Regions from separate parts of the Streptomyces sp. NBC_00210 genome, predicted to be linked through region 4. Evidence: riboswitches for the same ligand, from Rfam matches in the RefSeq annotation. Region 4 holds a riboswitch; each other region holds the start of a gene.

Region 1 (7,245 bases), 2.3 Mb from region 4:
GGTCGCGCCTTCGTCCGGTATCGCGTAATTTGCGGGCGGAATGGGCCAGTCCGGGTGGTAGCGGACGACGAAGGGGCCCACACGCCGGTGGTCGGGGGAGCGCAGCGTCAGCGCCCGGACGGAACTCTGCAGGTCGTTGTGTACGTCGAGGTCCATTCGGCGGATGCTATGCCACCCGCGTCGCGCCGGCGAAGGGCATTTGGTCGATCGGCGCGACACGGACGGGAGCGCCGGGGTGGGGCGCGTGGATCATCTGGCCGCCGCCGATGTAGAGGCCGACATGGCTGATGCCGGAGTAGAAGAACACCAGGTCACCGGGCGCGAGTTGGGAGCGGGACACCGGCTGTCCCGCGTTGATCTGGGTGTATGTGGTGCGCGGCAGCGAGACTCCGGCGGAGCGCCACGCGGCCTGGACGAGTCCGGAACAGTCGTAGGAGGTGGGGCCGGTCGCGCCCCAGACGTAGGGCTTGCCGAGCGCTCCGTAGGCGTAGGCGACGGCTTGGGCGGCCCGGGAGTTGGGGGCCCTGAGGGAGCCGCGGGACACGAGGGAGCGGTCGGCGCGCGTGGCCTCCGGGGAGCCGCTTTGGGAGAAGGCGCGCTGCTCGGCGGGGAGCCGGGCCAGCAGGCTTTGGGCGGCCGAGAGCTTCTCCTGGACGGTCGCCTTGTGCCTGGCCAGCTCTCGCTGGCGGTCCTTGAGCGCATCGAGCCGCTTGCCGGCCTCGGCCCGCAACCGGGCGATGTCCACGAGCTGTTGGTGCACCCCCGCGATGGCGCTCGCCTGCCGCTCGCCGACGCGCTCGGCGAGCGCTGCCCGCTCCAGATACTCGTCGGGGTCGGAGCTCAGCGCGAGCTGCAGCCCGGGGTCGATGCCGCCGGCCCGGTACTGGGCGGTGGCGACCGAACCCAGGGCGTTGCGCGAGGTGTTGAGCCGCTCGGTCCTGCGGACGGCCTCGTCGCGCAGCGCGTCCACCGACGTACGAGCGCTCGCGGTCCGCTCCTTGGCCCCGTTGTACCGCTCGGTGGCGGCCTCCGCCTCCTGGTAGAGCCTGTCGACCTTGGCCTTGATCTGCGCGGGGGTGAGCGCGGGCTCGGCGTGTCCGGTGCCGTCGAACGCGGTGGCGGTCGCAGCCCCGGCAAGCGCAAGCGTTGCGGCGGTACGGGCGGCGGGCCCGCTGAGCGGATGCTGCTTGGCTTTCCGGTGCGCTGCCACGAGGGCGTCCACGTCCTTCCGTCGTTCCTGCGGTCCGACTCCGGGTCCGACTCCGGGCGGGGGCCGGACCGGGGCCGGCGGCGGTCCGCACAGGGGGAGCGTCCCGCCGCCGGTATTTCTCGGCGGTGATGTCCGACGGCCGCCCGGGGGGCGCGGCGGCGATGGAGAGTCGGTCACCTGGGGAAGGACGCTAAACCTGAGAGTCACGGGAACGCGGCGCAAGGACCGAAGTTGCCCAAAGCTGGACAGGCGGGAGCGCTTTGTGCGAGCCGGTCTGATGCCATCGGCGCACATCCCCGTGCCGCCGTGACCGATGCGGCGAATGAGGCGCACCTGCCCTGAGAGGGGTGGTATGGCGACGGTTAGGCTCCGCCTCATGGACGTACTCATCAATGTCTTCGTCGCCCTGCACATCATCGGCATCGCGTCGCTGCTCGGCGGCTTCCTCACCCAGATGAAGGCGATGGGCGAGGGCACCGCCCGCTTCAGCCCGGCGATGCTGCACGGTGCGCTGACGATGCTGATAACGGGCGTGGCACTGGTGGGCCTGAACCAGGCGGACGATCAGCCGGTGAACAACATCAAGATCGGCGTCAAGCTGGCGGTCCTGGTGGTGATCCTGGGACTGGTCTACGTCAAGCGGGACGAGGAGAAGGTGGAGAAGGCGCTCTTCGGCGCGGTGGGCGGGCTGACCGTCACGAACATCTTCATCGCGACGCTGTGGACCTGATGCGCTGAGCCTGTCGGCGGACGGGACGCTTCGGACCTGATGTTGCGGGCATGACTGCGGACCTGATGTTGCGGGCGTGATGCTGCGGACGTGAGAACGCCCGGACCCGACGGGTCCGGGCGTTCGGCTGCGTCCGGGCTCAGGCCGGGCGCACGCTGCCGTAGATCGGCATGTAGTAGATCGACTCCTCGCGGACGTTCGCACCGGGCTTGGGCGCGTGGATCATCATGCCGTCGCCGATGTAAATGCCCACGTGGCTGATGTCGTCGTAGAAGAAGACCAGGTCGCCGGGGAGCAGGTCCTTCGTGGCCACGCGCGTACCGACCTTCACCTGGTCCCAGGTGGTGCGCGGCAGGTCCACGCCCGCCGCCTTCCAGGCGGCCTGGGTCAGCCCCGAGCAGTCGTACGAGCTCGGGCCCGTCGCGCCCCAGACGTACGGCTTGCCCAGCTGGGCGCGGGCGAAGGACAGGACCTTGTCGGCCTTGGCCGTGTAACTGCCGTCGGCGGTGCCGGTACCAGTGCCAGTACCGGTTCCCGTGCCCGTGCCGCTGTCCTGGTTCTGCTCCTGCTCCTTGCGCGCGGCCTCCGCCCTGGCGCGGGCCTCCGCCTCCGCCTTGGCCTTTGCCTCGGCCTGGCGGCGGGCCTCCTCCTCTTTCCTGCGCTCGATCTCGGCGAGCCGCGCCTTCTCCTCGGCGGTCAGCTTCGACAGCAGTGCGCGCGCCTCGGCGAGCTTCGCCTGGACCTCCTGCTTGCTCGTGCGCAGGGCCTTCTGGGAGGTCGTGAGCGACTCGAGGCTCTTCGTCGCCTCCGCCCGCTGCTTGGCGGCCGCGGCCCGCTGGGTCTCGTAGTCAGTGATGGCGCTGCGCTGACGGTCGGTCATCCGGTCCATCAGCTGGGTCTGGTCGAAGTACGACTCGGGGCTGTCCGCGAACAGCAGCGCGGCGGTCGGGGTGACCGCGCCGGTGCGGTACTGCGCGGCCGCGTAGTTGCCGAGCGCCCTTCTGGACTCGTTCAGCTTCTCCGTGCGCTTGGCGGCGTCGTCGAGCAGCTCGTCGACCTCGCGCCGCTTCTCGTCGGTGGATTCCTTGGCCTTGTTGTACTTCTCGGTCGCGGTGCCGGCCTGCCGGTACAGGTCGTCGACCTTCTTCTGCACCTCTTCGACGGAGGGCTTCGGTTCGGCGGGCGCCGCGTTGGCGCTCTGAGTCGACAGCAGGGTAACGCCGGCGATGGCTGCCGTCGTGAGCCCGACGGCGGGCGAGGTCTTCGCGGTACGGCTGCGTTGTTTGCGATGCGACGCCAAGGCCGGCATCTCCTTCTTCCGTGGACCGCCTACCGGGTTAGCTGTCGGGTTCGGGCAGAACGGAAGACGCCCTACGGACCGAATGAGACAGGTCCGATTCACCCCGGTTGTGCATGGTGGGTCCCCGGTTCCGAACTTCCTTGAAGGAAGCCCGAATTCGGCGCAGGCCGCCCGATTGGCGTGGATCGCCATGGGGGTACGAGCCGCCTGGACGAGCACGCTAGCCAACTCGTGTGGCCGCTGTGAAGCTTGATGGTCGATATGCCCGATACATTTTCGTGACCTTTTTTCAGCGCGGCGGGGATCGGGTTTCCGGTGTGCCTGTGCCATGACATGGCGAAGTGGCTCGATCGCGCAGGGTTGCCGGGCCGGATTCCCGTGCGGCATGCCAATGCGGCCGCGAGCTGTCAGCGCGGCGGCCTAGACTCGTAGAGCGATGAGCAGCCTCTTTGACGACAGCTTCCTGGCGGACCTCCAGCCCAGCTCGGAGCACGCCCCGCCACCGCCCGAGGACTCGGCCCCGGAGGAGATTCCGGACGATCTCTTCCAGGGCGCGTTCGACGTGCCCCCTGCGCGGGATCCGTACCACCGTGACGGCGCCCCGCGCACGGTCGTGGACCCCGCCGCCCTGCTGGAAGGGCTGAACGAACAGCAGCGCGCCGCCGTCGTTCACACGGGCTCGCCGCTCCTCATCGTCGCCGGGGCCGGGTCCGGCAAGACCCGGGTGCTGACCCACCGGATCGCGTATCTGCTGGGGACCCGCAGCGTCCACCCCGGGCAGATACTGGCGATCACCTTCACCAACAAGGCCGCCGGCGAGATGAAGGAGCGTGTCGAGCAGCTCGTCGGCCCGCGCGCCAACGCCATGTGGGTCATGACCTTCCACAGTGCCTGCGTGCGCATCCTGCGCCGCGAGTCCAAGAGGCTCGGCTTCACCTCGTCGTTCTCGATCTACGACGCCGCGGACTCGAAGCGGCTGATGGCCCTGGTCTGCCGCGATCTGGATCTTGACCCCAAGAAGTTCCCGCCGAAGTCCTTCAGCGCCAAGATCTCGAACCTGAAGAACGAGCTGATCGACGAGGAGACCTTCGCCGACCAGGCAGTTGGGGGTACCTCCCAGGCCGAAGGCTCTGGGGGAGGCTTCGAGAAGACGCTCGCCGAGGCCTACCGGATGTACCAGGCACGGCTGCGCGAGGCCAATGCCCTGGACTTCGACGACATCATCATGACGACGGTGCATCTGCTGCAGGCGTTCCCGGACGTCGCCGAGCACTACCAGCGGCGCTTCCGCCATGTCCTGGTGGACGAGTACCAGGACACCAACCACGCTCAGTACACACTCGTACGCGAGCTGGTAGGGACGGGCCAGGAGGATCTGCCGCCGGCCGAGCTCTGCGTCGTCGGCGACGCCGACCAGTCGATCTACGCCTTCCGTGGCGCGACCATCCGCAACATCCTCCAGTTCGAGGAGGACTACGCGGACGCGACGACGATCCTGCTGGAGCAGAACTACCGCTCCACGCAGACGATCCTCTCCGCAGCCAACGCGGTCATCGAGCGCAACGAAAGCCGCCGCCCCAAGAACCTGTGGACGAATGCGGGCGCGGGTGCGCAGATCACCGGCTATGTCGCCGACACCGAGCACGACGAGGCGCAGTTCGTCGCCGACGAGATCGACCGGCTGACGGACGCGGGCGAGGCGAAGGCCGGCGACGTCGCCGTCTTCTACCGTACGAACGCCCAGTCCCGTGTCTTCGAAGAGATCTTCATCCGGGTCGGCCTGCCGTACAAGGTCGTCGGCGGGGTGCGCTTCTACGAGCGCAAGGAGGTCCGGGACGTCCTCGCGTATCTGCGGGTCCTGGCCAACCCCGAGGACAACGTCCCGCTGCGCCGCATCCTCAATGTCCCCAAGCGCGGCATCGGCGACCGCGCCGAGGCGATGATCGACGCGCTCGCGCTGCGCGAGAAGATCACCTTCCCGCAGGCACTGCGGCGCGTGGACGAGGCGTACGGCATGGCGGCCCGCTCCGCCAACGCCGTCAAGCGTTTCAACGTGCTGATGGAGGAACTGCGCACGGTCGTCGACTCGGGCGCGGGCCCTGCTGTGGTGCTGGAAGCCGTCCTGGAGCGGACCGGCTACCTGGCCGAGCTGCAGGCTTCCACCGACCCGCAGGACGAGACGCGCATCGAGAACCTTCAGGAACTGGCCGCGGTCGCGCTGGAGTTTGAGCAGGACCGTGCCGAGGAGGAGGGCGCGGGCACGCTCGCCGAATTCCTGGAGAAGGTCGCGCTCGTCGCCGACTCCGACCAGATTCCGGACGAGGACGAGGACGGCTCCGGCGTCATCACCCTGATGACGCTGCACACCGCGAAGGGCCTTGAGTTCCCGGTGGTGTTCCTGACGGGCATGGAGGACGGCGTCTTCCCGCACATGCGCGCCCTCGGTCAGGCGAAGGAGCTGGAGGAGGAGCGGCGCCTTGCGTATGTCGGCATCACGCGCGCCCGCGAGCGGCTCTATCTGACGCGCTCGTCGATGCGGAGCGCCTGGGGCCAGCCCTCGTACAACCCGCCCTCGCGCTTCCTCGAGGAGATCCCGGGCCAGCACCTGGAGTGGAAGCGGACGGGGCCGATGGCCGCGCCCGCGGGTCCGACCTCCGGCATCGCCGCCTCGCTGTCGTCGTCGCGGTCGCGCTCGGGCGGCGGCGCTTCGGGCTTTGCCACGCGGCGTACGACCGACAAGCCGGTGATCTCGCTGGCGGTCGGCGACCGGGTCACGCACGACCAGTTCGGTCTGGGGACCGTGGTGGGAGTGACGGGGTCGGGTGCGGACGCGCAGGCGACGATCGACTTCGGGGACACGAAGCCGAAGAGGCTGCTGCTGAGGTACGCGCCCGTCGAGAAGCTGTAGCTCTCACGGCCAGGTCGGATCAAGGCCGTGAGCTGCGGTCCGACCGGGTCGAGGCTGTGGTCGTGGCTACGGTCGGGTCGAGGCTGTGGTCGTGGCTACTGTCAGGTCGGGTCGAGGCCGTGGCTGCGGAGCCACGGCAGCGGGTCGATCGCCGAGCCGCCGCCGGGCCGGACCTCGAAGTGGAGATGCGGTCCGGTGGAGTTCCCTGAGTTGCCGGAGAACGCGATGACGTCACCGGCCTTGACCGAACCGGAGCGGATCTTGGTGCTGCTGAGGTGGCAGTACCAGGTCTCGGTGCCGTCGGCCGCCGTCACGATCGCCATGTTGCCGTAGGCGCTGTTCCACTGGGTGCGGACGGTGCCGTCGGTCGCGGACATCACCTTGGTGCCGTACGACACCGGGAAGTCGATGCCGGTGTGCACGGACATCCAGTTGACGCCGGCCTGACCGTAGTACGCGCTCAGACCCTGCTGTGTCACCGGCAGCACGAACTTGGGGCGCAGCGCCTCGCGGCGCCTCGCCTCTTCCTCGCGCTTCTTCTTGTCCGCCTCCTGGCGCGCCTTGAGGTCGAGGCGTTCCTGGGTGCGGGAGGCACGGTCGCCGAAGTCACGGGCGTCGGCGCTGAGAGCGGCGAGCTGCGTGTCCATCTTGTTGTTCGCGGCGATCGGCTTGACGGATGACGGGTCCGCGGCGGCCTGGTTGGTGCCTTCGCCCTTGCTGTCGCCACCGAGGTCGCCGACGGATGCGGCGGCGATGCCGGCGACGCCCATCACGCATGCGGAGGGTACGGCGACGGTCAGGAGGGCGGAGCGTTTGGCGGGGGTGCGGCGACGGCCGCGCGAGCCGCCGGAACGGCGGACGGGGCGGGGGTTTACGGCGACGCCGACGGGCTCGGATTCGTGCGCGAGCTCCGACTCGGACTCCGACTCGGAATCGAAGTCGGTGTCGGACTCGGTGTCGGCGTCGAATCCGGCTTCGAGATCTTGCTCGGCCCCGAGTTCAGGCTCGGCCTCGTACGTGTACCCGGCGTCGTACTCGGCCGCGTACTCCTGCGGGAAGTCCGACTGGTACTCCGGCTGGAACTGGGTGGTGAGGTC
Region 2 (7,245 bases), 6.3 Mb from region 4:
CACCCGCCGTCCTGAGATCACCGGCGCCGCGGCCGAAGCGGCCCGCCGCTGGGGCGCCGGGGCCACCGGCTCCCGGCTGGTCACGGGCAGCACCGCGCTGCACGCCGAGCTCGAGCAGGAACTCGCCGCCTTCTGCGGCTTCGAGGCCGCCCTGGTGCTGTCCTCCGGCTATGCCGCGAATCTTGCCGCGGTGACCGCGCTGAGCGGCCGCGGCTCACTGATCGTCTCCGACGCGGGCAACCATGCCTCCATCGTCGACGGCTGCCGGCTCTCGCGCGCCGAGACCGCGATCGTGCCGCACGCCGATGTGGAAGCCGTACGCAAGACGCTCGACGCGCACCCCGGGCGGCGGGCCCTCGCGGTCACCGACTCGGTCTTCTCGGTGGACGGCGACGCCGCGCCGCTGGCGGGTCTCGCTCAGGCGTGCGGAGAGCACGGCGCGGCGCTGCTCGTCGATGACGCGCACGGTCTTGGCGTGCTGGGCGACGGCGGCCGCGGAGCGCTGAACGCCGCGGGCATCGCGGGCGCCGCCGGCGTCGTCGCCACGCTCACCCTTTCCAAGTCCCTGGGCAGCCAGGGTGGGGCGGTACTGGGCCCCGCCCGGGTGATCGAGCACTTGGTCAACACCGCCCGCACCTTCATCTTCGACACGGGCCTGGCTCCCGCCGCCGCGGGAGCCGCGCTGGCGAGCCTGCGGCTGCTGCGCCGCGAGCCCGCGCTGGCCGACCGTGCCCGTACCGTCGCGGCGACGCTGCACCGCCGTCTCACGGACGAGGGTCTGACCGCTGCGCGACCCGACGCGGCCGTGGTGTCCGTACGGGCGCCGTCGCCGGAGGCCGCCCTGGGGTGGGCCGCGGACTGCCGGGACGCCGGACTTGTCGTCGGCTGTTTCCGCCCGCCGTCGGTGCCGGACGGCATCTCCCGGATCAGGCTCACCGCACGCGCCGACCTCACCGATCAGCAGATCGACCAGGCGATCGCCACGATCACCGGGGCCGCGCCGGTCAATTGACCGTCAGGCAGTGGTCAGTTGACGGCCTCCTCGCGGATGGCCGTCAGGAAGCTGCTCCAGGCTCCCGGCGAGAAACGCAGGGCGTGCCGCCGGATGTTCTTTGAGTCGCGTACCGCGAGCGAGTCGTCGGGCAGCCGGGCCGCCTCGACGCAGTTGTTCATCCCCGTGCTGCGGCTGCTGCGCCGCCACCGTAATGCGTCGTGCGTGAGGCAATCGGACATGGAGGGTGCCTCCCTATGCGCCGTCACTGATCCGGGCGATGAGATCCAATGAGTCCGCTGGTGACAGTGCGCGCGCCTGCACCGCTTGGAAGGCGGCGCCGTACACCTCAAGGTCTTCTTTCCGCTCGAGGTAGAGGCTACTCGTCAAATGGTCGAGAACAACCACATCCAGATCAGAAATGTTCGGAAAGGAGAAGATAACGAAAGGAGTGGTGAGTCCTGCATAGCCGCCGACCGAGAACGGCAGTACCTGGAGGTGCACATGGGGCAGTTGTGCCGTCTCCGCGAGCGTACGCAGCTGCTCCCGCATCACCCGGCCGCCTCCCACCTCGCGTCGTAGCGCCGCCTCGTCGAGCACCGCGCTCAGCTCCAGGGGCCTGTCGCCCCACAGCACCGACTGGCGCGTGATCCGCACGTCCACCAGCGAGTTGACGGTCGCCGCGGACAACTCCTCCAGGGCCGCCCGGGTCACCGCACGGGCGTAGTCCGGCGTCTGCAGCAGTCCGGGCACGACCGAGGTCTCCAGGGTGCGGGCCGCGCAGGCGTGGGCCTCCAGACTGATGAAGTCCCGGTAGTCGGGCGGGATCAGCCCGCGGTACGCATGCCACCAGCCGCTGCCCGAGCCGTCGGCCGCGTCCGCCAAGGTTTGAAGCAGCACGCGCAGTTGAGGGTCGGCGACTTCGTAGACATCCAGCAGCAGCGTCACATCCGCGACCTTGACTCCGCTCACGCCGGTCTCGATGCGGCTCACCTTCGACTGGTGCCAGCCGGCCAGTCCGCCGGCGTCCCGGCTGGTGAGACCGGCGTCCAGGCGCAACCTCCGCAGCTCCTCGGCGAGCTTGCGACGGCGCACCGCGGGGACGTGCCGCATCTTGTGCTCCTTTCCGGCTGGATCAATGCGAGAGTGTGCCGTCCAAATACGGTCTCGCGTAGCAGAGTTCACCGCTTTGAGCGACAGATATATGCATATCTTGGTGGATCCTCGCCACCGACGGCGTGTTAAGTGGCACTCTGGCGCGAAGCACAATCCGTGGCCGTCCTCGCAATTCCGCTACGAGTCGGAGCCCGGCCCCGGTGGGAAAGGGACAGCTTCGCCATGGCAGATCACCAAGAAGCATCCGTTACTCTGCCGAGCGATCCCGCCTCGGTCTCCGCGGCCCGGCGGTACGCCACACATGTCATCTCCGAATGGGGCCTGCCGGTTGAGACCGAGGCCGTCGACACCGTCCGGCTGATCGTCTCCGAACTCGCCACCAACGCCGTCCAGCACACCTTCGGCCAGTCGCCGACCTTCACCGTGGACCTTCGTCTGGAGCGGGACGAGGAACTGCGCATCGGCGTGACCGACAGCCACCCGCGCTGGCCGCAGCGGCTGCCTGCCGCCGTCCGCCAGGACAATGGCCGCGGAATGGTCATCATCCGCAGCCTGACCGCGGAGTGCGGCGGACACCTCACCGTCACTCCGACTCCGGACGGCGGCAAGACCGTCTGGATCGCCCTGCCGTGGACCGTACCTGTACAGAGCTGATCACGGCGTCGGCCGGTCGAGGACCGGCAGAGAGCCGATGATCCTTTGCCGGCCTGGCGTTCTCGGCCCGGCCGATCGAGACGGGTGAGACGCGGTCGGCCGGCCCGGCGCTTTTGGTCCGGCCGTCAGTTTCCCGCGCGGCCGAACGCACCCCGCAGCAGCGCCCGCAGCGACTCGGCCGCCGGGCCCGACACCTCGCCACGGTGCGCCACCGAGATCGTCCGCCGGAACCCCGCCGACTCCAACTGACGTACGCCCAGCGGTGTCGCGGCCATCGAGGCGACCATCTCCGGTACCACCGCCACCCCGAGCCCCGCGCTGACCAGCGCGCACACCAGCGCATAGCCGGGTGACTCGCACACCACGGCGGGACTCGCCCCGGCCCGTGCCAGGGCTGACTCCACACCCTTTCGGGACGGGTGCGAGGGAGCGCTGCTGATCAGCGGCTGCCCGGCAAGTTCGGCCACCGGCAGCCGGCCCGAGCCGCCCGCCAGCGCATGGCCGGGGGCCGTCACCAGTACCAACTCCTCGACCAGCAGGGGCTCCAGGATCACACCGGCGGGCGGCGGTGCGGGCTCGGCCGGTTCGTACGCATGCGTGAGCGCCAGATCCACCTCGCCGGCCGCCACCGCCAGGACCCCGTCCGGTGGTTCGTACTCCGCGACGGTGAGCTCCACATCAGGATGAGCCCTGCGGAAGGCGCTCAGCACCGGGGGCAGCAGATGGACGCCGACGGTGGTGAAGGTGCCGACCCGCAGCCGCCCTCCGGAGAGCCCGGACAGCCGGGACAGCTCATGACGCGCCCGGTCCATCTCGTCCAGCACCCGGCGGGCCCGCGCTGCCAGCAGCTCGCCCGCGGCCGTCAGCCGCGCCCCGCGATGGTGCCGCACCAGCAGTACCGCGCCGGCCTCGCGCTCCAGCTTGGCCAGCTGCTGGGAGAGCGCGGGCGCGGTGTAGCCCAGGCGGGCGGCCGCGCGGGTGATCGAACCGGCCTCGGCGACCGCCACCAGGGCCGCCAGCCGTGTCGGGTCGTACATGCCACTCCCTCTCCGCCAGGCTTAAGCATCACTTTAGGCAGACCCAGAAGATTGTAAGTACACGTTAAGCCCTGCGACGGGCCACGATGGTCGGCATGGACGCACAGCTGCTTGCCTTCACCGGGGTCGCCGCGGGCATGGTCGCCATGCCGGGCGCGGACTTCACCGTCGTCGTACGCAATGCGCTCGCCTCCCGGCGCACGGGCGTGGCCTGCGCCGTCGGTGTGGCCGGGGGGCTGCTCGTGCACACCGCGCTGGCAGTCGCGGGACTCGCCGCCGTCCTGGTCGCGGTCCCGGTGCTGTACCGCACGCTTCAGATCGCCGGTGGAGCGTATGTGCTGTACCTGGGTGTACGGGCGGTGCGCTCGGCCCTGCGTCCGGCGCTCGCCGTGCCGGATCCGGCGGGCGAAGCGGCCGACGGCATGGGCCGCAGTCTGCGGCAGGGGTTCCTCACCAACGTCCTCAACCCGAAGGCGCCGGTCCTGTTCCTCAGCCTGCTCCCGCAGTTTGTGCCGGACGGTGCGCCGGTGCTGCCGCGGACTCTGCTGCTGGCCACGATCGTCGTCGTCCTGGCTCTGCTCTGGTTCCCCGCGGTGGCGCTGCTGGTGGACCGTCTGGGGCAGTGGCTGCGTCGGCCGCGCACCACGCGCGCCGTGGAAGGCGTCACCGGCGGGGCGCTCACGGCGCTCGGCGTGACTCTGCTGGCCGAGCCGCTGGCGCACTGACGCCGGGGCGCCGGGTGCCGACTGGCGGGTGCCAGGCGCCGGGCGCCGGGTGCGGACCCGCCGCGGTCCCGGTACGCCGACCGCCGGTGATGAGCGGCGATCGGCGCACCATCAGTCAACGGGCCGTCAGCGCACCCGGCCGTACCACACGCTCTTGCTCCAGATCTTTTCCAGTTTCACCCAGGAGCCGGTCTTCGGCGAGTGCCAGATCTTGTTGCGGCCGGCGTAGATCCCCACGTGGTAGACGCTGCTGCCGGAGTGGAAGAAGACCAGGTCTCCCTGCTGCCGGGAGGACGCCGAGATGTGGCGGGTCTTGTTGTACTGCTGCTGGGCCGTACGTGGGAGCTTCTTGCCCGCCTTCTTGTACGAATAGAGCGTCAGCCCTGAGCAGTCGAACCGGCGCGGACCCGAGGCGCCGTACTTGTACGGTGCGCCCTTCTTGGAGGCGGCCACCTGAAGTGCCTTGCTCGCGTGGGTCGTAGCCGCGTATGCCTCGGAGGCTCCCCCCGGAGCCAGCAGCGAGCCGCCGACGGCGGCGAGGGTCAGGGCCGATACGGCGCCCGCCCGGCCCATCAGAAACGGGACATGAATCTGCGCAGTCATGCGCAACCCTTCGTCAGCCGCCTGTGAAGGATGACCTGTCGGGTTCGGACGGACGAAGATGCCCGGCCGCGGCTGCGGCTTCACCCCAAGGGACTGCCGACCTTCCGGCTGCCCCGTCGTGCTTGGGTCCTCCACTCCTGCCGATGCACTCCTGTCGACCAGTCATCCGGGTGCGGCGGCAGGACTCGGCGTCCGCCCGGACCGCCCCGCCGCGGTGGCGGGGGCTTGTCGTCCCAGGGATCTTGACCCAACTCATGCCGGATTTCCGAACTGAAACGGCAGTTTGTGAGCTTTACCACCACTCACCTGTTCGGGTGGACAGGGCAGTTTCGAGGGGCGGCAGGGGACGCCCGAGGACCCTTGCACCAGCGGCGGAACAAGTCATTCCGCCAAATCGGTAGCCGTGCCGCGCAAGTTGTCCGTAGGGCTTCGGGGGACAGTGATTACATCGAATGGGGGAGCGTGACCAGTACCCTGATGGCCGTAGACGGAAGAGGTGAGTTCGTCAACTGAGCGTTACGGGCGGCATCGTCACCCGGTGCGCCCGGCGTTCGCCGTCGAGGGCCCTGAGTGCCTCGGTCAGCGTCGTCGCATGGATCTCGCTCTCGCCGCGCATGTGCATCAGCGTCAGGGCGTCCTTGAGCGCATTGGCCCGGCCGACCAGCGCCTGTGCGGCGCGGAGCGCACCATAGGTGTGCGTTCCGCGCGCCGGGTTGATCCGCCCCAGCAGATCGAGCACTTCGAGGTAGCTGTCGATGAGTTCGCCCTCGGCGCGGGTCAGCGCGGGCAGCGGCGGCAGTTCGGGCGGCAGCACGGGGTGCTCACCTCGAACCGTGGGACGACAATGACGTCTTGCGGTTCTTGATCACATGGTCCACCAGCCCGTACCTCTTGGCCTCGACGGCGTCGAAGATCGTGTCGCGCTCCAGGTCGGCGGCGATCCGCTGGGAGGTCTGGCCGGTGTGGCGCACGAGCATCCGTGCGAGTTGGTCACGCAGCCGGAGCAACTCCTGCGCCTGGATCTCCAGATCGGAGGGTTGGCCCTGCAACGGCTCCTCGAACGCGGGCTGCTGGACGACGATCCGCGAGCCGGGCAGCGCCATCCGCTTGCCGGGGGCGCCGGCGGCGAGCAGCAGGGCGGCGGTCGACGCGGCCTGTCCGAGACACGTCGTCTCCACGTCGCAGGTGACCACCTGCATCGTGTCGTAGATCGCGGACATGGCGCTCAGTGAGCCGCCGGGGGAGTTGATGTAGAGGGAGATGTCTCGGTCGGGGGCGGTGTACTCGAGATGCAGGAACTGCGCGATCACATCGTTCGCGGCGGTGTCGTCGACGACGGTGCCCAGGAAGATGATCCGCTCGTCGAACAGCTTCGAGTACGGATCGAGGCTGCGGGATCCCGCGCTGGTGCGCTCGGTGAATTCGGGCAGGACATAGCGGGCGGCGGGGCGGTTCATGACGTACCTCTCCTCGTGCTCCTCGGGCGCTGGCCTGTAAAAAATGTACAGGACGTACAGATCGAGGTGCCGGAAGCGGGACGGATGCTCGCTGAGGGCGAACGGTCACCGCTGTACGACTGAACCGCGGCATGACAGCGCCCCCGCTGCCCGGGCGGCGGGGGCGGGAGGTCAGGCGCTCAGCACAACTTGTAGTCGACCCTGGTCGAGTTGTAGGAGCAGGTGTCGACCCGGACGCCCGTCGACTTCCTCAGCGTCGCCGTGTCCTTGTCGTTGTTCCACACGTACCAGCCGCGCCCCTGATAGCGGTGCGCCGTGCTGTTCGTCCCCTTGCCCGTGTGGACCGTCACCGTCTTTCCCCTGCCCAGCGTGTACGTGCCGAAGACGTACCTGTGGTTCGACGCGTCGACGAGCGTCCAGCCCTTCAGGCTGACGGCCTTCGAGGTGGTGTTGCGAATCTGCACATACTCGGCGTTCAGGCTTGCGTTGGATCCCCGGTCCGAACCCGGGCTGTCGTAGTAGATCTTGTACAGATGAACGGAGCCGGCCGCGGCCTGTGCCGGCATCGGCAGCAGTGCGAGACCTGCGGCTGATGCCGCGACAGCGGCAACGGCCATGGTGCGGGTGCGGAGCATGAGCGTCCTCGATTTCAGGCCGGGCAC
Region 3 (7,245 bases), 4.0 Mb from region 4:
GGTGACGCGGCCGGTGAGCACCTCCGCCTTCGGCAGCACGCGTCGCAGCGGGACGACGACATGCCGAGGCGAGATGCTGCCGGCGGCAGCTTCGGGGAGGAAGGGCTGGTACGTCATGTACGAGCGCGGGTCGACGACCGTGACGGTCGCCTCGCCATAACGCATCTTCTTCAGAATGCGTCGAGCTGCGTACAGGCCTACGTACCCACCGCCTACAACGAGGATCCTGGGACGCTCCGTGGTGCTCATGGCATCGAGTATCCACCCCCCTCGGAGGGGGTGCTCGTGAGCCCCTTCACAAGCTAATGACCCACCTCTGCTACACTGCGCGGCCCACGTGACCGAGGTCATGGCGTCGCAGGGGAACCACGGTATAAGGGCGGACGTTGTTCACCCCTCGTGAGCTGCCCCGACGCGGCCGCCCCGACGTGGACCACCGGCCCGCCCCGCATCCCCGCAAAGCGTCCCGCGCCGCCCGCAATACGCGCCCGAGGGCCTCATCGACAGGCCGGAGGGGCCTTTCACCTCTCTTAGCCGCCCTTCAGGGCCCCATCAGGGCACTTTTCCTTGTGAAGAACTTCACGAAGTTCGTTCCAGGACCGGCTCTACGCGATCGACGAGGCGATCCCGTCCAGGATGTCGTGCTCGCTGACAACCACTTCCCGCGCCCCGGTCCGCTCCATGATCGCGAGCAGTACGAGCGCCCCGGCGCCGATGACATCCACCCGTCCGGGGTGCATCACGGAGATCCGCGTGCGCTCCTCATGGGTGGACTTCAGCAGCGCCTCGGTGACGTCCCGTACCTGCTCGTAGGAGATCCGCGAATGGTGGATCGCCGCCGAGTCGTACGCGTCGAGGCCCAGCGCGATGCCGGCCACCGTCGTCACCGAACCGGCCAGGCCGACCAGCATGCGGGCCTCGCGCAGCGGGACGCTCTCCTCCGCCAGGTCGAGCGCCGCCTCGATGTCCGTACGGACGGCCGCGATCTGCTCCCCCGTCGCCGGGTCGCTGAGCGTGTGCCGCTCGGTCAGCCGTACACAGCCGATGTCGACCGACCGCGCGGCCTGCACATGTTCCTCGCCGACGACGAACTCCGTCGAGCCGCCGCCGATGTCGACCACCAGGCGCTCCTCATGGCCCGGCAGCCCCCCGGTGGCACCGATGAAGGAGAACTCCGCCTCCTGGTCCCCAGTGATCACCTCGGGCTCCACGCCCAGGATGTCGAGCACGCCACGCACGAAGTCGTCGCGGTTCTCGGCGTCGCGCGACGCGGAAGTGGCCACGAAGCGGAGCCTCTCGGCGCCGTACTCCTTGATCAGTGCGGCGTACTCGCGGCATGCGGCGAACGTCCGATCCAGTGCCTCGGGCGCGAGCCGGCCGGTCTTGTCGACGCCCTGCCCGAGCCTGACGATGATCATCCGCCGTTCCAGGTCGGCCAGTTCACCGCTCTCCTGGTCCACGTCGGCGATCAGCAGCCGGATGGAGTTCGTACCGCAGTCGATGGCGGCGACCCTGGTCACTTCTTGTCCTCCTCTTCACAAGGGCTCACACAGGGGCCCTTGCTCCACCACTGAGGCAGCATCGCGATCGCCTCGTCGCCCAGCGGATTGACGCCGGGCCCGGCCGCGAGCGAGTGCCCGACCAGCACGTGCAGGCACTTCACGCGGTCGGGCATGCCGCCCGCGCTGGGGAAGCCCTCCAGCACCTCGATCGCGTCACGGCGCGCGATGTAGTCCTCGTGCGCCGCGCGGTACGCGGCCGCCAGCTCCGGGTCGGTGGCGAGGCGCTCGGTCATCTCCTTCATCACGCCGTTCGCCTCCAGCGTGCCGATCGCCGACGCGGCCCGCGGGCAGGTCAGGTAGTACAGCGTCGGGAAGGGCGTGCCGTCGGGCAGCCGGGGCGCGGTCTCGACGACATCCGGCTGTCCGCACGGGCAGCGGTGCGCGATGGCGCGCAGTCCGCGCGGCGGGCGGCCGAGCTGCTCCTTGAACGCGGCGATGTCCACGTCGGTGGGCTCGGTCGGTGCAGTGGTGGGAGGAGGGGTTTCCATGCCTGCGTCTGTCTTCTCGTTCGGTTCGTGATCGGGCGGCCCGGCGGGTCCGCTGCCGTGCGGTACGGCTGGGGCCCCGGGCCCCATGATTGCTGTGCCGCGCTAGCGGCGCGTGTCGGCGTTGTCGACGCCGTCCCAGACGTTCGAGTACCAGGGACGGTCGGCCGCCCCCTCTTCGGTGCGGCGCTTCTCGGCGGCGTCGGGGTCGATCATGGTGTAGCCGGTCTCGCCCGGCAGCACCAGATGCAGATGCTCGCGGGCGAGACGCTGGATGTACTTGTCGTCCTGAAGGCGCGCCTTCTCGTCCCGGAGCCGTTCGACCTGCTGCCGGGCGTCCGCCATCCGGCGCTCCTGGTCGCTTATGTCGGCACGCTGGGACACGTACTGCCGCATCGGATAGGCAAGCGCGACGACCAGCGAGCAGACCACCAGTGCCAGAAAGGCCGCGCGGCCGGTGAGCCGGGAGCGGCGGTCCTGGCGGCGGCTCTGCGAACGGTAGACGCGCGCGGCGGTCTGCTCGCCGAGCAGCCGCAGCCGTGTCGCGGTGGAGAACCGGTCCTGGTCCCCTTTGCGTGCCATGATCTCGCCTCCCCGTTACGCGCGTACGTCCCCGGACACGGTACGGGACCGCGACCGGGGACGTATGCAGGCGGGAGCCTCAGCCTCTTACGGGCGTCAGCGCCCTGCGGGCCTCAGCCCCTTGCGGGCGTCAAGCACCCTACGGGCCTCAGCCCTTGAAGCGCGGGAACGCCGAGCGGCCCGCGTACACCGCCGCGTCGTCGAGGATCTCCTCGATGCGCAGCAGCTGGTTGTACTTGGCGACGCGCTCGGAGCGGGCCGGGGCGCCGGTCTTGATCTGGCCGCAGTTGGTGGCGACGGCGAGGTCGGCGATGGTGACGTCCTCGGTCTCGCCGGAGCGGTGGGACATCATGCACTTGAAGCCGTTGCGCTGGGCAAGCTCCACGGCGTCCAGGGTCTCAGTCAGCGAGCCGATCTGGTTGACCTTGACGAGCAGAGCGTTCGCGGCGCCGTCCTCGATACCGCGGGCCAGGCGCTCCGGGTTGGTGACGAAGAGGTCGTCGCCGACGATCTGGACCTTGGTGCCCAGCTTGTCGGTGAGGACCTTCCAGCCGGCCCAGTCGTCCTCGAAGAGCGGGTCCTCGATGGAGACGAGCGGGTAGGCCGCCACGAGCTCCTCGTAGTACTCGGTCATCTCGGCGGCCGAGCGGGACTTGCCCTCGAACTCGTACAGGCCGTCCTTGTAGAACTCGGACGCGGCGACGTCGAGCGCCAGCGCGATGTCCTTGCCCGGGGCGTAACCGGCCTGCTTGATGGCCTCGAGGATGAGGTCGAGGGCGGCGCGGTTGGAGTCCAGGTTCGGCGCGAAGCCGCCCTCGTCGCCGAGGCCGGTGGACAGGCCCTTGGTCTTCAGAACGGACTTGAGGGTGTGGTAGACCTCGGCGCCCCAGCGCAGCGCCTCGGAGAAGGACTCGGCGCCGATCGGCGCGATCATGAACTCCTGGATGTCCACGTTGGAGTCGGCGTGCGAGCCGCCGTTCAGGATGTTCATCATCGGAACGGGCAGCAGGTGCGCGTTCGGGCCGCCGAGGTAGCGGAAGAGCGGCAGGTCGGAGGCCTCGGAGGCAGCGTGCGCGACGGCGAGGGAGACGCCGAGGATGGCGTTGGCGCCGAGGGAGGACTTGTCCGGAGTGGCGTCCAGGTCGAACATCGCCTGGTCGATCAGGCGCTGCTCGGTGGCGTCGTAGCCGACGAGCTCCGGGCCGATCTGCTCGATGACGGCGAGGACAGCCTTCTCGACGCCCTTGCCCTGGTAGCGGTTCTGGTCACCGTCGCGGAGCTCAAGAGCCTCGAACGCACCGGTGGAGGCGCCGGACGGAACAGCAGCACGACCCGTGCTGCCGTCGTCGAGGCCAACCTCGACCTCGACCGTGGGGTTGCCTCGGGAGTCCAGGATTTCCCGGGCTACGACGACGTCGATGGACGGCACGAGCATCTCCTTCTGGGATGTGACGCTTGAAGTGCAGGGTCTCTTTGGCCTTGCGACATGAGCCTAACCGGCTCCAGGGCCCTGGCCGGCCGATGCCCGCCCGCTGGGACAAAAAAGGACCTCAAGGCTCGCGACAGCGGACAAAGGGGTACGAGGTCTACCAGCGGGTAACAGCCTGCGGCGGCTGACGGGGGCGGCAGACAGAACCCCGGCCCGGCGCGTTCGGGGGAAAACGCGCCGGGCCGGGGTGGCTGGGGGGACGGGGGTCCGCCGCTTCCGGTGGGCCGCCGGGTCCACCGGAATCCGCGGGCCGGATGTCCGGTCCCGGACAACTGATGGCAGAAGTCCGGGGGCTGGGCCGGCTCAGACGGAGCTGCCGGGCCAGGGTCCTCGGGTCAGCTCAGGTGGAGCTGCTGGCCCGGGTAGATCACATCGGCGTCGCTGATGATGTCCTTGTTCAGGTCGAACAGCTTCTTCCAGCCGCCCTTGACCTTCTCGGTCTGCGCGATCTTGCTGAGCGTGTCGCCGGCCTTGACCTTGTACTCGCCGTCGCCCTTCTTGACGCCCTTGGCCGTGGCGGCGGGCTTCGGGGCGGCGGGGCGCGCGGAGCGGGTGGTGGGGGCCTCGGCGCGCTTCGGGGCGGGCTTCGCCTGCTGCGTGGTGCCGGAGTCGGCGGAGCCGCCGTCGTACGCGGCGTTGGACAGGCCCACGCCGCAGTTCGGCCATGCGCCCTTGCCCTGGCCCGCGAGGACCTTCTCGGCGACGGCTATCTGCTGCTCCTTGGAGGCCAGATCGGCGCGCGAGGCGTAGGCGGTGCCACCGTAGGCGGCCCAGGTGGAGCTGGTGAACTGCAGGCCGCCGTAGAAGCCGTTGCCGGTGTTGATGGACCAGTTGCCGCCGGACTCGCACTGGGCGACCTGGTCCCACTCGGCGGCGGTGGCGGCGGAGGCCGAGGTCGCGCCCAGCAGCGGGACGGCGGCACCGGTGACACCGGCGAGCGTGGCGATGCGAGTGGTCTTCGACGGGCGGCGGTGCTTGCCCTTGCTGGAAAACAGCATGGAACGTCTCCTCACCGACGCCTACGAGGTGAGCTGTCGGGTTCGGGCCTGTGAGTTGCCCGGTCGTGCGTCCTAGCGCGACTTCACCCCTAGCCGGTTGGTGACCACCTCTCAGTGGCCGGGGCCGGCGCTTACCTTGGGTCCCCCGCTCCTGCCTTCGGCGCTCTACGCGACGACTACTCCCCCCGACCGACGGCAGGATTCGGCGTGACGGTCAGTGGTGCCCGCGATGGCGAGCGGTCAGACCGTAGACACACCTCTCCCCGATGTTCAAAAGATGAACATCGGGGAGAAATCGCCCATCTCGCCTCTCCGGTAACACTCGTTTCCGCAGGTAGCGGGCGGAATGAGCGATTCCGCCCGACGAGTCATGCCAGTTGGGACAAAGAGACTCATGTCTCACTTGCGCAGACTCGGACATAAGCCCGCGAACTGCCGTTACTTCGCGCCCAGATCGAGGCTCTGGCCAGGAAGGATGAGGTCGGGGTCGTCGCCGACGGTCTGCCGGTTCGCCTCGTAGAGCGCGGTCCAGCCGCCGGACAGCTTCTCCTTGTTGACGATCGCGGACAGGCTGTCGCCGGCCTGGACGGTGTACTCGCCCGGCGGGACGTCCGAAGTGTCACCCTTGTCCGCTTCGGCGCGTGTCGGGCCGTCACTTCGCGAGGCATGACGTCCCGCTTCGCGCGTGTTGTCCGCATTGCCCGGCTCGGTCTCCTCCGGGGCGGACTCGCCGCGGTGCTTGCCGCTACCGCTGTCGACGCCCGCGTCCGCGCTCGGGGTGGCATCGGGGGTCGTCGGCTCCGTCGCGTCCGCGGACGGCTCGGCGGACGGCTCGGCAGGCGACTCCGCAGCCTCGGACGGCCCGGTCGACTTCGCCGACGCGTCCGGCTCGTCCGGCACATCCTTCGCCGCCGGGGCGCTCTGCCCGGGCAGGGGCAGGACGCCCGGGTCGACGCCGGTCGCGGCGCCGTCGTTCTGCAGCCCCGCGATCGCCGCACAGCCGGGCCAGGCCGCCGGACCCTGCGCCTCCAGGACCTTCTCCGCAACCGCGATCTGCTGAGAGCGGCTGGCGAGGTCGGCGCGGGCCGCGTACGCGGTGCCGCCGAAGCTCTGCCAGGTCTCCTGCGAGAACTGCAGCCCGCCGTAGAAGCCGTTGCCGAGGTCGGCCATCCACATGCCGCCGCTCTCGCACTCCGCGACCCGGTCCCACATGGAGGCGTCGGCGGCGGAGGCCGAGCCGGCACCGAGAAGGGGGATCGCGATGGCCGATCCGGTCACACCTGCCGCGACAACGATGGCCGGAGCCTGACGGGGGCGGCGGTGTCGACCATTACCGGAGAGCATGCGGTTGCCTTTCGCGTGACTGCCGAGACGGCAGTGAAAGTAACCGCATACGAACGCATGTCACAAGTCGATGCAGCGGAGATCACGTGAAAGTCACAGTCTTGACAGGCCGTCAGATCTGTCGAGCCCTGAACTCAACGGGCAAGGTGCGCAATCCACGCATAATGAGTCCTCCACGCCACCGCAAATCGGCCGGATCGCCCGCAAGCCGCAAGTCCGGCATTCTCCTGAGCAGCGTGGCGATCGCGGTCTGCCCCTCCAGCCGGGCGAGCGGCGCACCGAGGCAGTAGTGGATGCCGTGCCCGTATCCCAGATGCTGGTTGTCGCGCCGCGACAGGTCGAGGGTGTCCGGTTCGGCGAACCGCTCCGGGTCCCGGTCCGCGGCCGCGAGTACGACGAGTACGGGATCGCCCGCCGCGATCTCCTGGCCGCCGATGACGAGCGGCTCGGTGGCGAACCGCCAGGTCGCGAGCTCCACGGGCCCGTCGTACCGCAGGAGTTCCTCGACGCCGGTGGCCAGCAGGCCACTCTCGCCCGCGTCGAGGGACGCCTGGAGCCTGTGGCGCTGGTCCGGGTTGCACAGCAGGGCGTACACCCCGTTGCCGATGAGATTGACCGTCGTCTCGAAGCCCGCGAAGAGAAGGATGAAGGCCATGGCGGCGGCCTCGTTCTCGGTGAGGTGCTCGCCGTGGTCGCTGGCGCGGATGAGGCCCGAGATGAGGTCGTCGTCCCCTCCTTGCCGCAGGCCCTCCCTCTTGCGGTGGATGAGTTCGGCGAGATAACCG
Region 4 (7,245 bases):
GGTGGAGATCGCGGGACGGATCAGTGCCGCCATGGCGGTCAAGGAGACCCAGTCCCGTCAGGGAGAGCCGGCCGGCCGGTCTCGTCAGGCAGAGCCAGTCAAGGAGAGCTGAGGAATGACCGAGCCGCTCAAGGGCTTCGATCTGGCGAGACTCCTCGCGGAGCGCGGAGCCGAGCGCTATGAGCTGCATGCCCGACATCTCAACCACCAGTTGCCGCGCATGCTGCACACCATCGGCTTCGACAAGGTGTACGAGCGGGCCGAGGGCGCGTACTTCTGGGACGCCGAGGGCAACGACTACCTCGACATGCTCGCGGGCTTCGGCGTGATGGGGCTCGGCCGGCACCACCCCGTCGTACGCAAGGCGCTGCACGACGTCCTGGACGCCTCGCTCGCCGACCTCACCCGCTTCGACTGCCAGCCGCTGCCCGGCCTGCTCGCCGAGAAGCTGCTGGCGCACAGTCCGCACCTGGACCGGGTGTTCTTCGGGAACAGCGGTACGGAGGCGGTCGAGACGGCTCTGAAGTTCGCCCGGTACGCGACCGGGAAGCCGAGGATCCTCTACTGCTCGCACGCCTTCCACGGGCTGACCACCGGGTCCCTGTCGGTCAACGGGGAGTCCGGGTTCCGGGACGGATTCGCCCCGCTGCTGCCCGACACGGCGATCGCGATGGGCGATCTCGCCGCACTGGAGCGGGAGCTGGGGCGCGGCGATGTGGCGGGCTTCGTCGTGGAGCCCATCCAGGGCAAGGGCGTGCACGAGACGCCGCCCGGATTCCTGTACGCGGCACAGGAGCTGCTGCACAGGCACAAGGCGCTGCTGATCGCCGACGAGGTGCAGACCGGACTCGGCAGGACCGGCGACTTCTACGCCTACCAGCACGAGGAAGGAGTCGAGCCGGATCTTCTCTGCGTGGCGAAGGCGCTGTCGGGCGGCTATGTCCCGGTCGGAGCGACCCTCGGCAAGGACTGGATCTTCAAGAAGGTCTACTCGTCGATGGACCGGGTGCTGGTGCACTCGGCGAGCTTCGGCTCCAACGCCCAGGCGATGGCCGCGGGGCTCGCCGTGCTCTCGGTGATCGAGGACGAGCAGGTCGTCGCCAACGCCCGTGTGACCGGCGAGCTGCTGAGGTCACGTCTTGCCGCGCTCGTCGACGGCTATGAGCTGCTGCACGAGGTGCGCGGGCGTGGCCTGATGATCGGCATCGAGTTCGGGCGACCGGACTCGATCAGGCTGCGCAGCCGCTGGACCATGCTGCAGGCGGCCCGCAAGGGGCTCTTCGCGCAGATGGTCGTGGTGCCGCTGCTGCAGAAGCACCGGATCCTCACCCAGGTCTCCGGCGATCATCTGGAAGTGATCAAGTTGATTCCGCCGCTGACCATCGGCGAGCGGGAGGTGGAGCGGTTCGTGGCTGCCTTCACGGCCGTGATGGACGACGCCCACGGCGGTGGCGGGCTGATGTGGGACTTCGGCAAGACGCTGGTGAAGCAGGCCGTCGCCAACCGCTGACCTTGCCGCTTTTGCCTCTGGGACAAGAAATTTGCCTCAGAGGCAGGTTCCTGGCGCAATGGGCATATGACCACCCCTCCCGAAGTGGCGGCGGACACCACGCTGCCCGAAGTCGCACCACGGCTGCGCGATCTGCGCCGCCGGCGCGGTCTCACCCTGGAAGCGGCCGCGCGGCGTGCGGGGCTTTCCCCCGCCCACCTGTCCCGTCTCGAGACCGGCCACCGCCAGCCTTCGCTGCCGATGCTGCTCGCGCTCGCCCGCATCTACGGTACGACCGTTGCCGAGCTGCTCGGCGAGACGGTCCCGGATCGTGAGCCGATCATTCGCGCCGGGAGCCGTGAACCGACGGTCGCCGAGGGCTGGACCTACCACCAGACCGGCGGGCCCGGCCGGGCCATGCAGGCTCTGCGGCTGGTGGTGCCGTACGGCACCCAGGGCAATCTCGTCCGGGTGCATCCGGGCGAGGAGTGGCTGTACGTCCTCGACGGGCGGGTGCGGCTGGGTCTGGGCGAAACGGTGCACGAGCTGAGCCCCGGTGACAGCGCGCACTTCGACTCCATGACCCCGCACCGCATCGCGGCAGCCACCCCCGAGGGGGCCGAGCTGCTGTTCGTCCACACCCTGCTGCAGAGCCCGGACATCCATCCGCATTCCTGACACACCTGAGAGGCCTGCCATGTCCAAGCACAACGAAGAGGGGAAGTTTCCCCGGGGGCTGGTGATCCGGCTCTTCGCCTATCTGGTGGCGGGCCATCTGTTCGCCGCCTTCCTCTACCTGCTGTTCACGCTCGGCGGCAACGGGTAGGAGGTCCCCCGCCGCGGCGGCTCACGCCTCGCTGAGCAGCCGCTCGCGCAGCCGGTCCCGCGTCTCGGGGCTCACCTTCAGGCCCTCGCTGAGATACCGCTCGGTGCCGCCCCAGGTCTGCTCGATCGTCTCGAAGGCCGCGTCAAGGTACTCGGCGCGCGCGTCGAAGAGCGGCCTCAGCAGCTCCATGACCTCAGGCGACATCCCCGCCGGCGAGTTGTCGCTGCGGCGGACCACATAGCGGCGGTGCGGGTCATTGGACTTGAGGTAGTCCGCCTCGATGGCGTCCCGCTCGACGCCGACCGCCAGCAGCGAGATGGCGATGGACAGACCGGCGCGGTCCTTGCCCGCCGCACAGTGCATCAGGGCGGGGACACTGTCGGCGGCGAGCGCGTGCAGCACCTGGCTGTGCTCGGCGGTGCGGTGCTTGATCATCGTCCGGTACGAGGCCGACATCCTCCCGGCCGCCTTGCCGTCCGCGAGGATCGACCGCAGCTGGTCGAGGTTGCCGTCCCGGACCATCCGCCAGAACTCGGCGCCGTCCGCCGGGTCGCTGAGTGGCAGATTCACATTCCGTACGCCGGGCAGCTCGACGTCCGGGCCCTCGAGGCGCATGTCGGCCGCGTTGCGGAAGTCGAAGATCGTGTGCAGGCCCAGCGTGGCGAGGAACGAGGCGTCGGTCTCGGTCGCGTGCGCCAGGTGGCCGCTGCGGAAGAGCCGTCCGGCCCGTATCTGCCGGCCGTCCACGGTCGGCAGGCCGCCCACGTCCCTGAAGTTGCGCACTCCGGACAGTGGGGGCTCTGTCGACGGGACCTGCGGCAGCTGCTGCGTCACCAAGGGCTCCTGAAGTCACTGCCGTCGGCGCTGGTCGCCGACGAGGGCGCGATCCCGACGATACGACACTGGTTCATCAGGCAATCATCTCGGCCGTCTCCGCAAGAGCGTTGCACAGGCGGAGCCTCCCGTCGGATGATGTGCGGGCCTGTGCGGACCTGTGAGGATCTGAGGGGTCGGGATGATCGAGTGTGTTGGCAAGGGTCGTACATGGGTCCTCTCCGGACCCGCGAGCAGTTATGCACTGCACCTGACCGATGATGACGAACTGGTCCATATCCACTGGGGGCCGCGGATCTCGACCGCCGACGCGGAGGCACTCGCGGCCCAGGGCCCGCCCCCGTACTGGCCGTTCGAGTCTCAGCTCGACGGGCACGAGGAATACCCGGTCGAAGGCGGTCCGCGCTTCGTCCGCCCGGCGCTCTCCGTCCGGACACCCGAGGTGCGCGGCACCGAGTGGACCTTCGCCGACGCCGCTCTGGACGGCGACGAACTGCGGCTCCGCTTCAGCGACGCCGTGCACGGCCTCGGCCTCACACTCCACCACCGCATGCGTGACGACTCCGATGTCATCGAGCGCTGGGTGACCGTCACTCATATGGGTGAGGGGCCCGGCCTGGAGCTGCTGCGGGCCGACGCCGCCGTCTGGACGCTGCCGCAGCGCGAGCGCTGGCGGCTCAGCCAACTGCACGGCCGCTGGGCGGCCGAGTCGCTGCTCGTGCGCTCCGAGCTCACCTATGGCGAGAAGGTGCTGAGCAGCCGCCGCGGCCACACCGGGCACCAGCACCTGCCGTGGGTCGCACTCGATGCGGAAGGGGCCACCGAGGAGCAGGGTGAGGTCTACGGCTGCGCGCTCGGCTGGTCCGGATCGTGGCGGATCTGCGTACAGCAGCTGCCCGACGGACTGGTGCAGATCACCGGCGGCGCGGGCTACGACGACTCAGGACTGCTGCGGCTCGCACCCGGCGCGTCGTACACCTCGCCCGTCTTCGCCGGGCTGTTCAGCGACGGCGGATTCGGCGGAGCCAGCCGCGCCTGGCACGCCTGGCAGCTGGCGCACATCGTCCCCGACGCAGCGAGGGACCGCCCGGTCCTCTACAACTCCTGGGAAGCCACCGGCTTCGACATCTCCGAGCAGCAGCAGCGCGAGCTCGCCCAGCGGGCCGCCGCCATGGGCATCGAGCTGTTCGTCGTGGACGACGCCTGGTTCGGGCAGCGCACCAGCGACCGCGCAGGACTCGGCGACTGGACCCCCAACGCCGAACGCTTTCCCCGTGGACTGGGGCCGCTCGCCGACGAAGTGCACGCGCTGGGGATGCAGTTCGGGATCTGGGTCGAGCCGGAGATGGTCAACGCGGACAGCGATCTCTACCGCGCGCACCCCGACTGGGTACAGCACCACCCCGGCCGCGTCAGGACCGAGTTCCGCAACCAGCTTGTGCTGAACCTCGCCCGCGAGGACGTACAGGAGTACCTCTGGGACCAGCTGGACGGGCTGCTCTCGAGCGCGCCCGTCGACTATGTGAAATGGGACTTCAACCGCTGCTTCACGGACGCGGGCTGGCCCGGCGAACCGTACCCGCAGAGGCTGTGGGTCGAGCATGTGCACGCGCTGTACGCACTTCTCGACCGGCTGCGCGCCGCGCATCCGTCCGTCGCTTTCGAGTCCTGCTCGGGCGGCGGCGGCCGGATCGACCTCGGGATCCTCTCCCGCACCGACCAGGTGTGGACCTCGGACAACACCGATCCGCTGGACCGGCTCGCGATCCAGCAGGGCTTCACCCAGCTGCACCCCGCGCGGGTCATGGCGGCCTGGGTCACCGACAGCCCCAATGTCCAGCTCAACGGCCGCGTCAGCACGCTCCGCCTCCGCTTCGTCAGCGCGATGGCCGGTGTGCTCGGGGTCGGCGGTGACCTCACCGAGTGGAGCGAGGAGGAGCTTGCCGAGGCGCGTGGCTGGGTGGAGCTCTACAAGCAGATCCGGCCGCTGGTGCAGCACGGCGAGCTGTACCGGCTCAAGCCGCCCGAGGGCGGGCTCAGCGCCGTGCAGTACGTCCGCGGCGACGAGACCGTCGTACTCGCCTGGCTGCAGGCTCAGCACTACGGAGAGCAGCCGCCGCGGCTGCGGCTGCGCGGCATCGACCCGGCGGCCGGCTACGAGTGCGTGGACACCGGCGCCGTACACCGCGGGGCCGTGCTGCTGCACCACGGACTGCACACCGGACTGAAGGGCGACCTGGACGCCACCGTGATCAGGCTGCGCCGCCGCTGAGGCGACTCGCGGCGGGACTGGCCAGAGGTAGCGCGGTGGAATTCCTCCGGCCAAAAAGGCGGGAATGTGGACGTAAGTGAGAGCCATCGTCATTAAATGACGCTTCTGTCCGAATTGGACGATTAGATATAACGTGCCCCGACTGTAAAGGAGATGGGTCACGACGCGTGAGCAGGATCATATTCGTGACGGTCTGTGGCGGCGTGCGGGGTGTGAAATCCCTTACCGGTCGGAGAGTTGCGGTTCCCGGGTCCACGGAGGGTGACGGGAAATTTCCCCTTGATGCCGCGGTGGCCCATGATCGGCGAAAGCAGTGGCTTGTTCCTTTTGATCCGGCTCGTTTAGCGTCACCGTCAATCCGGACGGACCGCCTAATCCTGCCGCCGCCCGGAATTCGAAACCCACCCACGCGTGGCAGGAGCGGGGGACCCAGGAAGTATGCCGATTCCGGACATCCGGGACGGCTTGGGGTTAAGTCGTGCATTTTGCGCGACCGGGCATCTCCAGCCCGAACCCGACAGCTCACCTCGCAGGCGCCGGAGAGGAATGCGCCATGCCCGGAAAGGGTAAGCACCGCCGTCCCAGGACCAGCCCGATCACCCGCGGAGTCGTCGCCGCCGGTACGGGTGGCGCCGCCATCGCCCTTCCGCTGATGGGCGCCGCCGGCGCCCATGCGGCCGGCCAGACCGCGCCCGCAGCGACCTCCCACACGGCGGTGACCGCCGCCACCTCGCAGGTGCCGACGACCGCCGCCGCGGCCCCGGTGGCCAAGAAGCAGGCCGCCCTCACCACCTACCGCGTCGTCGCCGGTGACTATCTCTCCAAGATCGCCGACGAGCACCATGTCCGCGGCGGCTGGAAGAAGCTGTACGAGGACAACCGCAAGCAGGTCGGCGACAACCCCTCGCTGATCCACCCGGGCCTCAAGCTCACCCTCGGCGGGAAGTCGAAGGCGAAGGCTCACGACGAGTCGAAGCCGCGCCCTGAGCGCAAGGCGAAGTCCTCCTCCGACGCTCAGGACTCCGCCTCGAAGGCCTCCGTGCAGTCCTCCTCCGGTGACTCGGCGAGCGCCTCGCAGACCAGCGGCTCCGGCTTCACGGCACCGGTCAGCGGCGCGACCGTGATCACTCCGTACCACCTCGCCGGCTCCATGTGGTCCAGCGGCTACCACACCGGTGTCGACTTCGCCGCCTCCACCGGCACCACCGTCAAGGCCGTCGGTCCGGGCACCGTGGTCTCCGCGGGCTGGGGCGGCGCGTACGGCAACGAGGTCGTCATCCAGCACGGCGACGGCAGCTACTCGCAGTACGGCCACCTCTCCTCGCTCGCCGTCTCCGCCGGCCAGAGCGTGAGCGGCGGCCAGCAGATCGGTCTGTCCGGCTCCACCGGCAACTCCACCGGTCCGCACCTGCACTTCGAGATCCGTACCGGCCCGAACTACGGCTCGGACGTCGACCCGCTGGCGTACCTGCGCCAGCACGGTGTCTCGATCTGATCCACCGGTCCAGCCGATCCCCTCGCGCCGAATCCCCCAGCGGCGCGAGGGGATTCGGCGTATTCCGGGTTGGGCGAAACTTGACCGGTGGCATAGATCACCCCTCGTCAACCCCTCCTTACGGTCGCGTAAGTCACACCCGTAAGGGAAAGATATGGACTCGTGGCAGACGATTCGAGAGACAAGAACAGTGGCGCATTCGGGTCGTACGCGGCTATCGGTGACAGCTTCACCGAGGGCGTCGGAGACCCGGGCCCCGACGGGACGTACGTCGGCTGGGCGGACCGGTTCGCGGTCCTGCTCGGCGACCGGATGCCGGAACACGCCTT

What was found. Region 4 has a riboswitch for cyclic di-AMP ahead of OG729_RS05270 (peptidoglycan DD-metalloendopeptidase family protein). Riboswitches for the same ligand answer to the same signal wherever they lie in the genome.
Region 1: it holds a riboswitch for cyclic di-AMP, as region 4 does, so the genes downstream of both, OG729_RS15785 (NlpC/P60 family protein) here and OG729_RS05270 (peptidoglycan DD-metalloendopeptidase family protein) in region 4, are expected to answer to the same signal.
Region 2: it holds a riboswitch for cyclic di-AMP, as region 4 does, so the genes downstream of both, OG729_RS34055 (C40 family peptidase) here and OG729_RS05270 (peptidoglycan DD-metalloendopeptidase family protein) in region 4, are expected to answer to the same signal.
Region 3: it holds a riboswitch for cyclic di-AMP, as region 4 does, so the genes downstream of both, OG729_RS23460 (transglycosylase family protein) here and OG729_RS05270 (peptidoglycan DD-metalloendopeptidase family protein) in region 4, are expected to answer to the same signal.

Annotation. Positions count from the first base shown of each region.
Region 1 is NZ_CP108120.1:3,507,495-3,514,739, reverse strand. It holds gene OG729_RS15800 (GNAT family N-acetyltransferase) at 1-156, opposite strand, end outside; gene OG729_RS15795 (NlpC/P60 family protein) at 167-1,210, opposite strand; gene OG729_RS15790 (hypothetical protein) at 1,587-1,940, shown strand; gene OG729_RS15785 (NlpC/P60 family protein) at 2,080-3,249, opposite strand; cyclic di-AMP (ydaO/yuaA leader) riboswitch at 3,252-3,413, opposite strand; gene pcrA (DNA helicase PcrA) at 3,677-6,148, shown strand; gene OG729_RS15775 (peptidoglycan DD-metalloendopeptidase family protein) at 6,250-7,245, opposite strand, start outside.
Region 2 is NZ_CP108120.1:7,509,755-7,516,999, forward strand. It holds gene OG729_RS34025 (8-amino-7-oxononanoate synthase) at 1-1,012, shown strand, start outside; gene OG729_RS34030 (DUF397 domain-containing protein) at 1,027-1,233, opposite strand; gene OG729_RS34035 (helix-turn-helix transcriptional regulator) at 1,247-2,104, opposite strand; gene OG729_RS34040 (ATP-binding protein) at 2,330-2,761, shown strand; gene OG729_RS34045 (LysR family transcriptional regulator) at 2,887-3,798, opposite strand; gene OG729_RS34050 (LysE family translocator) at 3,894-4,523, shown strand; gene OG729_RS34055 (C40 family peptidase) at 4,650-5,126, opposite strand; cyclic di-AMP (ydaO/yuaA leader) riboswitch at 5,130-5,314, opposite strand; gene OG729_RS34060 (hypothetical protein) at 5,632-5,940, opposite strand; gene OG729_RS34065 (ATP-dependent Clp protease proteolytic subunit) at 5,948-6,583, opposite strand; gene OG729_RS34070 (lamin tail domain-containing protein) at 6,763-7,218, opposite strand.
Region 3 is NZ_CP108120.1:5,166,207-5,173,451, reverse strand. It holds gene OG729_RS23485 (NAD(P)/FAD-dependent oxidoreductase) at 1-249, opposite strand, end outside; gene OG729_RS23480 (exopolyphosphatase) at 606-1,520, opposite strand; gene OG729_RS23475 (DUF501 domain-containing protein) at 1,517-2,050, opposite strand; gene OG729_RS23470 (septum formation initiator family protein) at 2,153-2,629, opposite strand; gene eno (phosphopyruvate hydratase) at 2,778-4,064, opposite strand; gene OG729_RS23460 (transglycosylase family protein) at 4,454-5,116, opposite strand; cyclic di-AMP (ydaO/yuaA leader) riboswitch at 5,120-5,289, opposite strand; gene OG729_RS23455 (transglycosylase family protein) at 5,555-6,460, opposite strand; gene OG729_RS23450 (cytochrome P450) at 6,573-7,245, opposite strand, start outside.
Region 4 is NZ_CP108120.1:1,162,846-1,170,090, reverse strand. It holds gene dxs (1-deoxy-D-xylulose-5-phosphate synthase) at 1-112, shown strand, start outside; gene OG729_RS05295 (aspartate aminotransferase family protein) at 116-1,510, shown strand; gene OG729_RS05290 (XRE family transcriptional regulator) at 1,577-2,167, shown strand; gene OG729_RS05285 (DUF6126 family protein) at 2,187-2,315, shown strand; gene OG729_RS05280 (tyrosine-protein phosphatase) at 2,337-3,149, opposite strand; gene OG729_RS05275 (alpha-galactosidase) at 3,331-5,421, shown strand; cyclic di-AMP (ydaO/yuaA leader) riboswitch at 5,814-5,970, shown strand; gene OG729_RS05270 (peptidoglycan DD-metalloendopeptidase family protein) at 5,975-6,916, shown strand; gene OG729_RS05265 (SGNH/GDSL hydrolase family protein) at 7,079-7,245, shown strand, end outside.